2 regions of the Streptomyces flavalbus genome follow, and region 1 is predicted to be linked to the other one. Evidence: riboswitches for the same ligand, from Rfam matches in the RefSeq annotation. Region 1 holds a riboswitch; the other holds the start of a gene.
What was found. Region 1 has a riboswitch for glycine ahead of gcvT (glycine cleavage system aminomethyltransferase GcvT). Riboswitches for the same ligand answer to the same signal wherever they lie in the genome.

Region 1 (4,406 bases):
GGCGGAACGCGGCGAAGTCGAGCTGGCGCGGGTAGGCCGACCAGCCCGCCACGATCAGCTTCGGCCTGCTCTCCTTGGCCAGCTTCTCGACCTCGGCCATGTCGACCCGGCCGTCCTCGCCGACGTGGTAGGCGACCACGTCGTAGAGCTTGCCGGAGAAGTTGATCTTCATGCCGTGGGTCAGGTGCCCGCCGTGCGCGAGGTTCAGGCCCATGATCGTGTCGCCGGGCTTCAGCAGCGCGAACATCGCCGCCGCGTTGGCCTGCGCGCCCGAGTGCGGCTGCACGTTGGCGTGCTCGGCGCCGAACAGCTCCTTGACCCGGTCGATGGCGATCTGCTCGACCACGTCGACGTGCTCACAGCCGCCGTAGTAGCGGCGGCCCGGGTAGCCCTCGGCGTACTTGTTGGTGAGGACCGAGCCCTGCGCCTCCATCACCGCGACGGGCGCGAAGTTCTCGGAGGCGATCATCTCCAGCGTGGACTGCTGGCGGTGCAGCTCGGCGTCGACCGCGGCGGCGACCGCCGGGTCCAGCTCGTGCAGGGGGGTGTTGAGGACAGACATCCGGATACGACTCCTCAGCCCGCGGTGTGCGCGGCGTACTCGTCGGCGGAGAGCAGGTCGGCGGGCTCGTCGGAGACCCGTACCTTGAACAGCCAGCCGCCCTCGAAGGGGGCCGAGTTCACCAGCGACGGGTCGTTCACCACGTCGTCGTTGACCTCGGTGACCTCACCGGACACCGGCGAGTACAGGTCGCTGACCGACTTCGTCGACTCCAGCTCGCCGCAGGTCTCACCCGCGGTCACCGTGGAGCCCACGTCGGGGAGCTGGGCGTAGACGACGTCGCCGAGCGCGTTGGCCGCGAACTCGGTGATGCCGACCGTCGAGACGCCGTCCTCGGCGGCCGACAGCCACTCGTGCTCCTTGCTGTAACGAAGCTGCTTGGGGTGGTTGCTCATGGCCTGAATTCTCCTGTACGAGGGTGAGTGCTGATGATGAGGGGGACTGCTGGCGGCGCTGGTGAGCAGGCCGGACACGTGCACGTCCAGCCAACGGTCCGACGCCCGGTGTGTCTACTTCCGGCGCTTGTAGAACGGCAGCGCCACAACCTCGTACGGCTCGTGGCTGCCTCGAATGTCCACGCCGACCCCGGCCGTGCCCGGCGCCGCGTGCGCCGCGTCGACGTACGCCATCGCGATCGGCCTGCCGAGGGTGGGGGAGGGGGCGCCCGAGGTGACCTCGCCGATCACCGCGCCGTCGGCGACGACCGGGTACCCGGCGCGCGGCACCCGGCGGCCCTCGGCGACCAGGCCGACCAGGACGCGCGGCGGGTTGGCCGCGGCCCGCTCCGCCGCCTGGGCCAGCGCCGTACGCCCGACGAAGTCGCCCTCCTTCTCGAACTTCACCACCCGGCCGAGACCGGCGTCGAAGGGCGTCAGGGACGTGGTCAGCTCGTTGCCGTACAGCGGCATACCCGCCTCCAGGCGCAGCGTGTCCCGGCAGGACAGCCCGCACGGCACCAGACCGGCCGCCTCGCCCGCCTTGGTCAGCGCCTGCCACAGCTCCACCGCGTGCTCCGGCCGCACGAACAGCTCGAAGCCGTCCTCACCGGTGTACCCCGTGCGCGCGATCAGCGCCGGGACGCCCGCGACCGTGCCGGGCAGCCCGGCGTAGTACTTCAGGCCGTCCAGGTCGGCGTCGGTCAGCGACTTCACGATCGCCGGGGACTCGGGGCCCTGCACGGCGAGCAGCGCGTAGGCGTCCCGGTCGTCGCGCACCTCGGCGTCGAAGCCCGCGGCGCGCCCGGTCAGCGCGTCCAGCACCACCTGGGCGTTGGAGGCGTTGGCCACGACCATGTACTCGGTCTCGGCCAGCCGGTAGACGATCAGGTCGTCCAGGATGCCGCCGTCCTCCTGGCAGATCATGGTGTAGCGGGCCCGGCCGACGCCGACGGAGGCGATGTTGCCGACGAGCGCGTAGTTCAGCAGGGCCGCGGCCTGCGGACCGGTCACCGTGATCTCGCCCATGTGGGAGAGGTCGAACAGCCCGGCCCGCGTGCGCACGGCGTTGTGCTCGTCGCGCTCGGAGCCGTAGCGCAGCGGCATGTCCCAGCCCGCGAAGTCGGTCATGGTGGCGCCCAGCGCGCGGTGCACGGCGTCCAGCGCGGTACGGCGGGGTTCGGTACTGCTCATCGGTCGGTCGTCTCCCAGGGCATGACGGCGGGGGCGAGGTCGGTCCTCCCCATCTGTCATCGGAACCTGAGAGGTTCGTCATGACCGCGCGCGAGCGGCGCGTACGACATGACTTGCACCTTGGGTGGGGCCACCGGCAGGGGCGGCCCGCTTTTCAGATGTGCCTCGCCCGCGCGGTAACGGGGCCTGAGAGATTCAAGGGAGGGACTTGCTCCTTCGGCGCCCCAGCGGCTGGCTGGGGACTCTCCCGCGCGGATTCAAACGGCCGGTATGCAGTTGGCGGGCACATCATTGCACGCATCGACCCCGGGCGGCAGGGGGAACCGGTGCGCAGCGCTCTGTAGCGGGCTTGTTGCGGGAAGCGCACGAAAACTGGGGAGACCCAGTATTACCTTCGCTTTACAGTCGACGGGCGGGAGCACGTGAACCGCCCACGGGGAGGACGATCACGGTGAACAGGACCACGGCGGCGTACGCCACCACCTCGGGTCCCGCACTGCCCGGACAGGCCACCGCCCCCGCACTGCCCGCACCCGTCGTCCGCGACCTGCGCGAGCGCGGCGGCCGCAGCCCGCACGCCCTGCTCTTCGGCCCCCGCGACCTCGTCGTCGTCACCGGCCTGCCCGGCAGCGGCAAGTCCACCCTGATGCGCCGCACGGTCCGCGCCACGCGCATCGACTCCCAGGACGCCCGCGACCGCTGGGAGAGCCGTACGCCGTCCTGGTTGCCGTACGCCGTCTACCGCCCCCTCGTCCGCGCCGCGCACTACGCCGGGCTGCGCCGCGCCCTGCGCCGTGGGGAGGCCGTCGTCGTGCACGACTGCGGCACCCAGGCGTGGGTGCGTGGCTGGCTGGCCCGCGCCGCCCGTCGCCGGGGCGGCGCCCTGCACCTGGTCATGCTCGACGTCACCCCGCGCGAGGCCCTCGCGGGCCAGCGCGAACGCGGGCGCGGCGTCTCCCGGTACGCGTTCCTGCGCCACCGCGGCGCCGCCGCCCGGCTGCTGCGCCGGGTGGAGCGCGGCGAACTGCCCGACGGCTGCGGCTCGGCGGTCCTCCTTGACCGGGACGCGGCGAACGCGCTGCGCCGCATCGGCTTCACCGGGTGAGGGACCGCACGACGGGTGCCGCTAGCCTTTCCAGCCACACGGCAGTACGGAGCAGGCGGTAACAGATGGACATCCCGGCGCAGGCGCACCCCCATCCGCACGGCGGATGGCCCGGCAACGAACTGGAGGAGGTGCTCTCCGCCTCCCTCGGCGTGCCCTCGGCGGGGGCCCGCATCGTCGAGGTCCTCGGCCGCAGCTCCCTGTGGGTGCCGCTGCCCAACGGCGGGGGTCCGCACAGTGGCCCCCTCGACCTGCCCACCCTGGAGATCGACGGCCAGGCGTACGTCCCCGTCTTCAGCTCCGAGGAGCAGCTCCGCCAGGTCACCGGTGCGCACATGTCGTTCACCGTCGCCCCCGCCGTGGAGTTCGCCCGCGGGCTGCCGCCGCAGGTCGGCCTCGCCGTCAACCCGGACGGCGTGGTCGGCGTCCCGCTGCCGCCGCAGGCCGTGGCCGAGCTGTGCCGGGCCGGGCGCACCCCGCTCGACGGCTTCGCCAGCGGCGGCCGGGTCCGGCTCTTCGAGCCCGACTGGCAGGACGACCCCGTCGACTTCCTCGCCGCCGCGTCCGCCGAGTTCGAGGCCACCGGCGTCGTCCGCACCGCCCGCCGCTGCCTCGCCGCCGTCGAGACCGGCGATCCGGTGATGTTCGTCGGCGTCGAACTCTCCCAGTGGGAGGGCGACCTCCGCCTGCGCCCCATGGACGCCCTCGGCCGCGCCCTCGGCCGGACCCCCGTCAAGTGGCCGGTCAACCTGGTCCTGATGGACGTCTCCGACGACCCCGTCATCACCTGGCTGAGGGAAAAGGTCCGGCCGTTCTATACAACGGGTCAGTAGCCGCGCCGGGCCGGACGGCCAACCCGCGCACGCCCCGGCCCCGCACCGCCGTCGGAGGCTTACGCTAGGGTCACAAGCTGAATCGGCGTTGTACAGAGGGGCGTAAAAAGGTGAGCGCTGGCACCGCCGCGGCCGGTCAGGTCGAGCACATGCTGCGCCAGGTGACACCCGGGCGCTACGACGCCTACGAGGCCCTCCTGCGCGCCCTCGCCACCCCCTCCACCGGCCGGATCTGGATGCTCCTGTGGCACGGCCAGTCCGGTTCCCCGGACGCCCAG
Region 2 (4,406 bases), 4.3 Mb from region 1:
CCCTCGGCCTGCTCGGCGGGCGCGAACGGGTGCAGTTGCCCGAACTCGGGCCAGGTGACCGGCTCCATCTCGGTGGTCGCGTTGAGCTTCATGGTGCAGGAGCCCAGCGGGATCATGCCCCGGTCCAGCGCGTAGTCCCGATCGGCGAGCCGCCGCAGGTACCGCAGCATGGCCGTCTCGGACCGGTGCTGGTGGAAGACCGGATGGGCCAGGAACTCGTCGCTCCGCAGCAGCGCCTCCGGCAGCGCGTCCTCGCTCCCCGCGTCCAGCGCCTCGACGTCACCCTCGACGCCGAAGGCGTCCCACACGGCGGTGAGCTGGGCCCGCGTGGTGGTCTCGTCGCAGGCGACCGAGACGTGGTCGGCGTCGACGAGCCGCAGGTTGACGCCGTTGTCCCGCGCGGCCTCCACGACGGCACCGGCGCGCCCGGGGACCCGCGCGGTGACGGTGTCGAAGAAGGAACCGTGCACGACCTCGACGCCCCCGGCGACGAGCCCCGCGGCGAGGAGGGCGGCGTACCGGTGGGTCCGCGCGGCGATGCCCCTCAGCCCCTCGGGCCCGTGGTAGACGGCGTACATCCCGGCCATGACGGCGAGCAGCACCTGGGCGGTGCAGATGTTGCTGGTGGCCTTCTCGCGCCGGATGTGCTGCTCCCTGGTCTGGAGCGCGAGCCGGTACGCCTTGTGCCCGTCGGCGTCCACGGAGACCCCCACGAGCCGCCCGGGCAGGCTGCGCGCGAACTTCTCCTGTACGGCCATGTAACCGGCGTGCGGCCCGCCGAAGCCCATCGGCACACCGAACCGCTGGGTCGTGCCGACAGCGATGTCCGCGCCCAGCTCGCCCGGCGACTTCAGCAGCGTGAGCGCCAGCAGGTCGGCGGCGACGGTGACGACGGCACCCAGCTCATGGGCCCGCTCGATCACGGGCGCGAGGTCCCTTACGGCACCGGAGGCGCCGGGGTACTGCAGGAGCACCCCGTTGATCTCCCGCTCGGCCACGTCGGCCGGGATGCCGTCGCTCAGGTCGGCGACGACGACCTCCACGCCGGTCGGCTCGGCGCGGGTCTGTATCACGGCGATGGTCTGCGGCAGGGCGTCCGCGTCGACGAGGAAGAGGCCCTTCTTGTTCTTGCCCATGCGCCGCGACAGCGCCATCGCCTCGGCGGCGGCGGTGCCCTCGTCGAGCAGGGAGGCGCCGGAGGTCGGCAGCCCGGTGAGGTCGGCGACGACGGTCTGGAAGTTCAGTAGAGCCTCGAGCCGTCCTTGAGAGATCTCCGGCTGGTAGGGCGTGTAGGCCGTGTACCAGGCCGGGTTCTCCATCACGTTGCGGAGGATGACCGGCGGCGTGAAGGTCCCGTGGTAACCGAGCCCGATCATGGAACCGAGCACCTGGTTGCGCTCGGCGAGCGACCGCAGCTCGGCCAGCACCTCGGCCTCGCTCCGCGCCTCCGGCAGCTCCAGCGACTCGGCGTTCTTGATCACGTCCGGCACGGCGGCGGCGGTCAACTCGTCGAGCGAGCCGTAGCCGACCTGCGCGAGCATCTTCGCCCGCGCTTCCTGGTCGGGTCCGATATGGCGCTGCTCGAAGGCGATGCCCCGCTCAAGCTCGGCGAGGGGAATGCGATGGGCGGTCATACGGAGGCCTCCATGGTCTGACACGACCTTCGGGGGACACCACGAGACGGGTGTCCCGACGGCCTCCCCCTCTGTCATCTCAACCTGAGAGCTTCACCGGACGCCCGCGGGCCTCCGGCTTTCACCGTCGGTGAGGGCGGACGCCGTCGACACCCGCCCTGCTTTCCAGAGTGACCTCGTCCGTGCGGTACGTGGGCCTGAGAGATTCCGGGGAGGATTTGCTCCTTCGGCGCCTCCGATGGTGTCTGGAGGACTCTCCCGCACGGGGTCAGCAGCCGTCCGCCAGCCTACCAGCGCGCACAAGACCGGGTCTTCGAGTGGCCGCCCTCCTCAAACTGCTCTTTCGTAGTAACCGGAGCAAAGCGCCCAGACCGCTACGAGTCACGCCGTAACGGTTGACTTGCGACCAGTTGGAGGGCCCGTGCAGACCGACATCGATCCGCGCAACCTGATCGGCCGCAAGGCGTTCGACCGCAACGGCGTCAAGATCGGCACGATCGACGAGGTCTACCTCGACGACGCCACCGGCGTCCCCGAATGGGCCGCCATACGCACCGGCCTCTTCAGCCGGGACGCCTTCGTCCCCCTGGAGCCCAGCGAACTCGTCGAAGGCGCCCTCCACATCCCGTTCGACCGCGCCCTGATCAAGGACGCCCCCGACTTCGGCGTAGGCCGCCACCTCTCCCCCGAACAGGAACTCCAGCTCTACCACCACTACGCCATGGACACGACCCCGTCCCCCACGGAGGAGGCCGAGGCGTAACCCCTGCCCGCCCGTCCACCCCACCCGCCTAGCCTGCGGGCAGCCGCACAGCCAAGGCGCCCCCACCCGACCCGCCCCCGTCTTAGCCTGCGGGCAGTCGTGCCGCTGGGGCGGCACGGGTGGGCGCTGGGGGCACCCCCTGCTCGAAGAGCTTGGGGGAGGCACCCCGCAGCGCCGGGCCGCGCACCCCACCCCCGGCCAGCACCTAGACGGCGCCCCCACCGACGCCGCTCACCGCACCGCCCCCGGCACTACCCCCGGCACCAGCGGCAACGGCTCCACCCCCACCAACTCCGGATCCCCGATCCGAAACGTCCGCACCCGCCCAGGCAAGGACCCCGGCGTCTCAAACCGCACGGTCACCCGCCCCACCCCACTCCCCTGCACCCACCCGTACCCGTACTCCGCATGACGCACATCGGCCCCCGGCACCCACCGCCGCTCACCCCCCTCCCCCTCCTGCCGCACGCGTTCCCCCTCCGGCTCCCCGTCCTCGACCCCCACCCGTTCCTCCGACTCGCCCTCCACCGCCTGCGCGAACAAATCCTCCTGCGTGTAATCCGCAAGCCCACTGACCCCCACCCCCAACAACCGCACACCCCCGGTGGTGTCCACCCCCTCCAGCAACCGCGCGGCAGCCTCCCGCACCACCACCGCGTCATCCGTCGGCCCCCGCAACGTCTCCGACCGCGTCAGCGTCGAGAAGTCGTACCGCCGCACCTTCAACACGATCGTCCGCCCGGACAACCCAGCCGCCCGCAACCGCCGCACACACCGCTCCGCGAGCCGCTGCACCTCCAGCCCCACCCGCACCCGGTCATGGATGTCCACGTCATACGTGTCCTCGACCGAGACGGACTTGGTCTCCCGCTCAGCCACCACCGCCCGCTCGTCCCGCGCCAACGCCATCGCGTACAGCGCCTGCCCGTGCGCCTTCCCCAGCAGCCGGACCACCTCGTCCTCACCCGCCTCGGCGATCTCCCCCACCGTGGTGATCCCGGCCCGCCGCAGATGGTCACCGGTCGCGGGCCCCACCCCCGGCAGCGTCCGCACCGGCATCGGCTCCAGCAGCGCCCGCTCGCTCCCGGGCTCGATCACCACCAGCCCATCGGGCTTGGCCTGCTCGGAGGCGATCTTCGCCAGCATCTTGGACGCGGCGAGCCCCACCGACCCGGTCAGCCCGGTAACCCGCCGTATGTCCGCCCGCAGCGCGCTCCCCACCAGCCGCGCCGACGCCTCGTCCCACGCCGCTCCCCCGGCCTCCAGGTCGACGAACGCCTCATCCAGGCTGAGCGGCTCCACCAGCGGCGACAGCGCCCGCAGCAACTCCATGACCTGCTCGCTGACCGCCCGGTAGAGCTGGAACCGCGGCACGAGGTACGCGGCGTTCGGCGCGAGCCGCCGCGCCTGTGCCATGGGCATCGCGGAGTGCACCCCGAAAACCCGGGCCTCGTACGACGCGGTGGCCACCACCCCGCGCGGCCCCAGCCCGCCCACGATGACGGCCTTCCCGCGCAGGCTCGGCTTCGACGCCTGCTCCACCGAGGCGTAGAAGGCGTCCATGTCGAGATGCAGGATCGTGGGCGCGGTTCTCACATCTCCGATGCTGCCTCACACCACTGACAACGCCCCACCCACGCACGGCGCAGCCGATCAGCCGGACCCGGCGAGCCCCACGTCGGACCCGTCTCACACCGCCCGGTTACGCCGCCGCGCCAGCTCGTCCGCCGGATTGTGCCCGACGAGTGTCTCCCCGGTGTCCACCCGCTCCCCGTGAAGCTGCGACAGCGCGTTCTCGACGTCCCGCCACACCACGCCGACCGCGATCCCGAAGATCCCCTGCCCGCCCTGGAGCAGCGCGTGGACCTCGTCGGACGAGGTGCACTCGTACACCGTCGCCCCGTCGCTCATCAACGTCATCCGCTCAAGATCCCGGAACCCGCGCTCCCGCAGGTGCTGTACGGCGCTACGGATGTTCTGCAGGGACACCCCGGTGTCCAGGAACCGCT

Region 2: it holds a riboswitch for glycine, as region 1 does, so the genes downstream of both, gcvP (aminomethyl-transferring glycine dehydrogenase) here and gcvT (glycine cleavage system aminomethyltransferase GcvT) in region 1, are expected to answer to the same signal.

Annotation. Positions count from the first base shown of each region.
Region 1 covers NZ_JBHTEB010000001.1:5,517,912-5,522,317, forward strand. The annotation lists gene glyA (serine hydroxymethyltransferase) at 1-562, opposite strand, end outside; gene gcvH (glycine cleavage system protein GcvH) at 577-957, opposite strand; gene gcvT (glycine cleavage system aminomethyltransferase GcvT) at 1,072-2,190, opposite strand; glycine riboswitch at 2,234-2,354, opposite strand; glycine riboswitch at 2,355-2,450, opposite strand; gene ACFQZ6_RS24915 (AAA family ATPase) at 2,636-3,295, shown strand; gene ACFQZ6_RS24920 (enhanced serine sensitivity protein SseB) at 3,361-4,128, shown strand; gene ACFQZ6_RS24925 (enhanced serine sensitivity protein SseB C-terminal domain-containing protein) at 4,239-4,406, shown strand, end outside.
Region 2 covers NZ_JBHTEB010000001.1:1,172,274-1,176,679, forward strand. The annotation lists gene gcvP (aminomethyl-transferring glycine dehydrogenase) at 1-1,634, opposite strand, end outside; glycine riboswitch at 1,810-1,905, opposite strand; gene ACFQZ6_RS05125 (PRC-barrel domain-containing protein) at 2,056-2,397, shown strand; gene ACFQZ6_RS05130 (DNA polymerase IV) at 2,629-3,993, opposite strand; gene ACFQZ6_RS05135 (MerR family transcriptional regulator) at 4,087-4,406, opposite strand, start outside.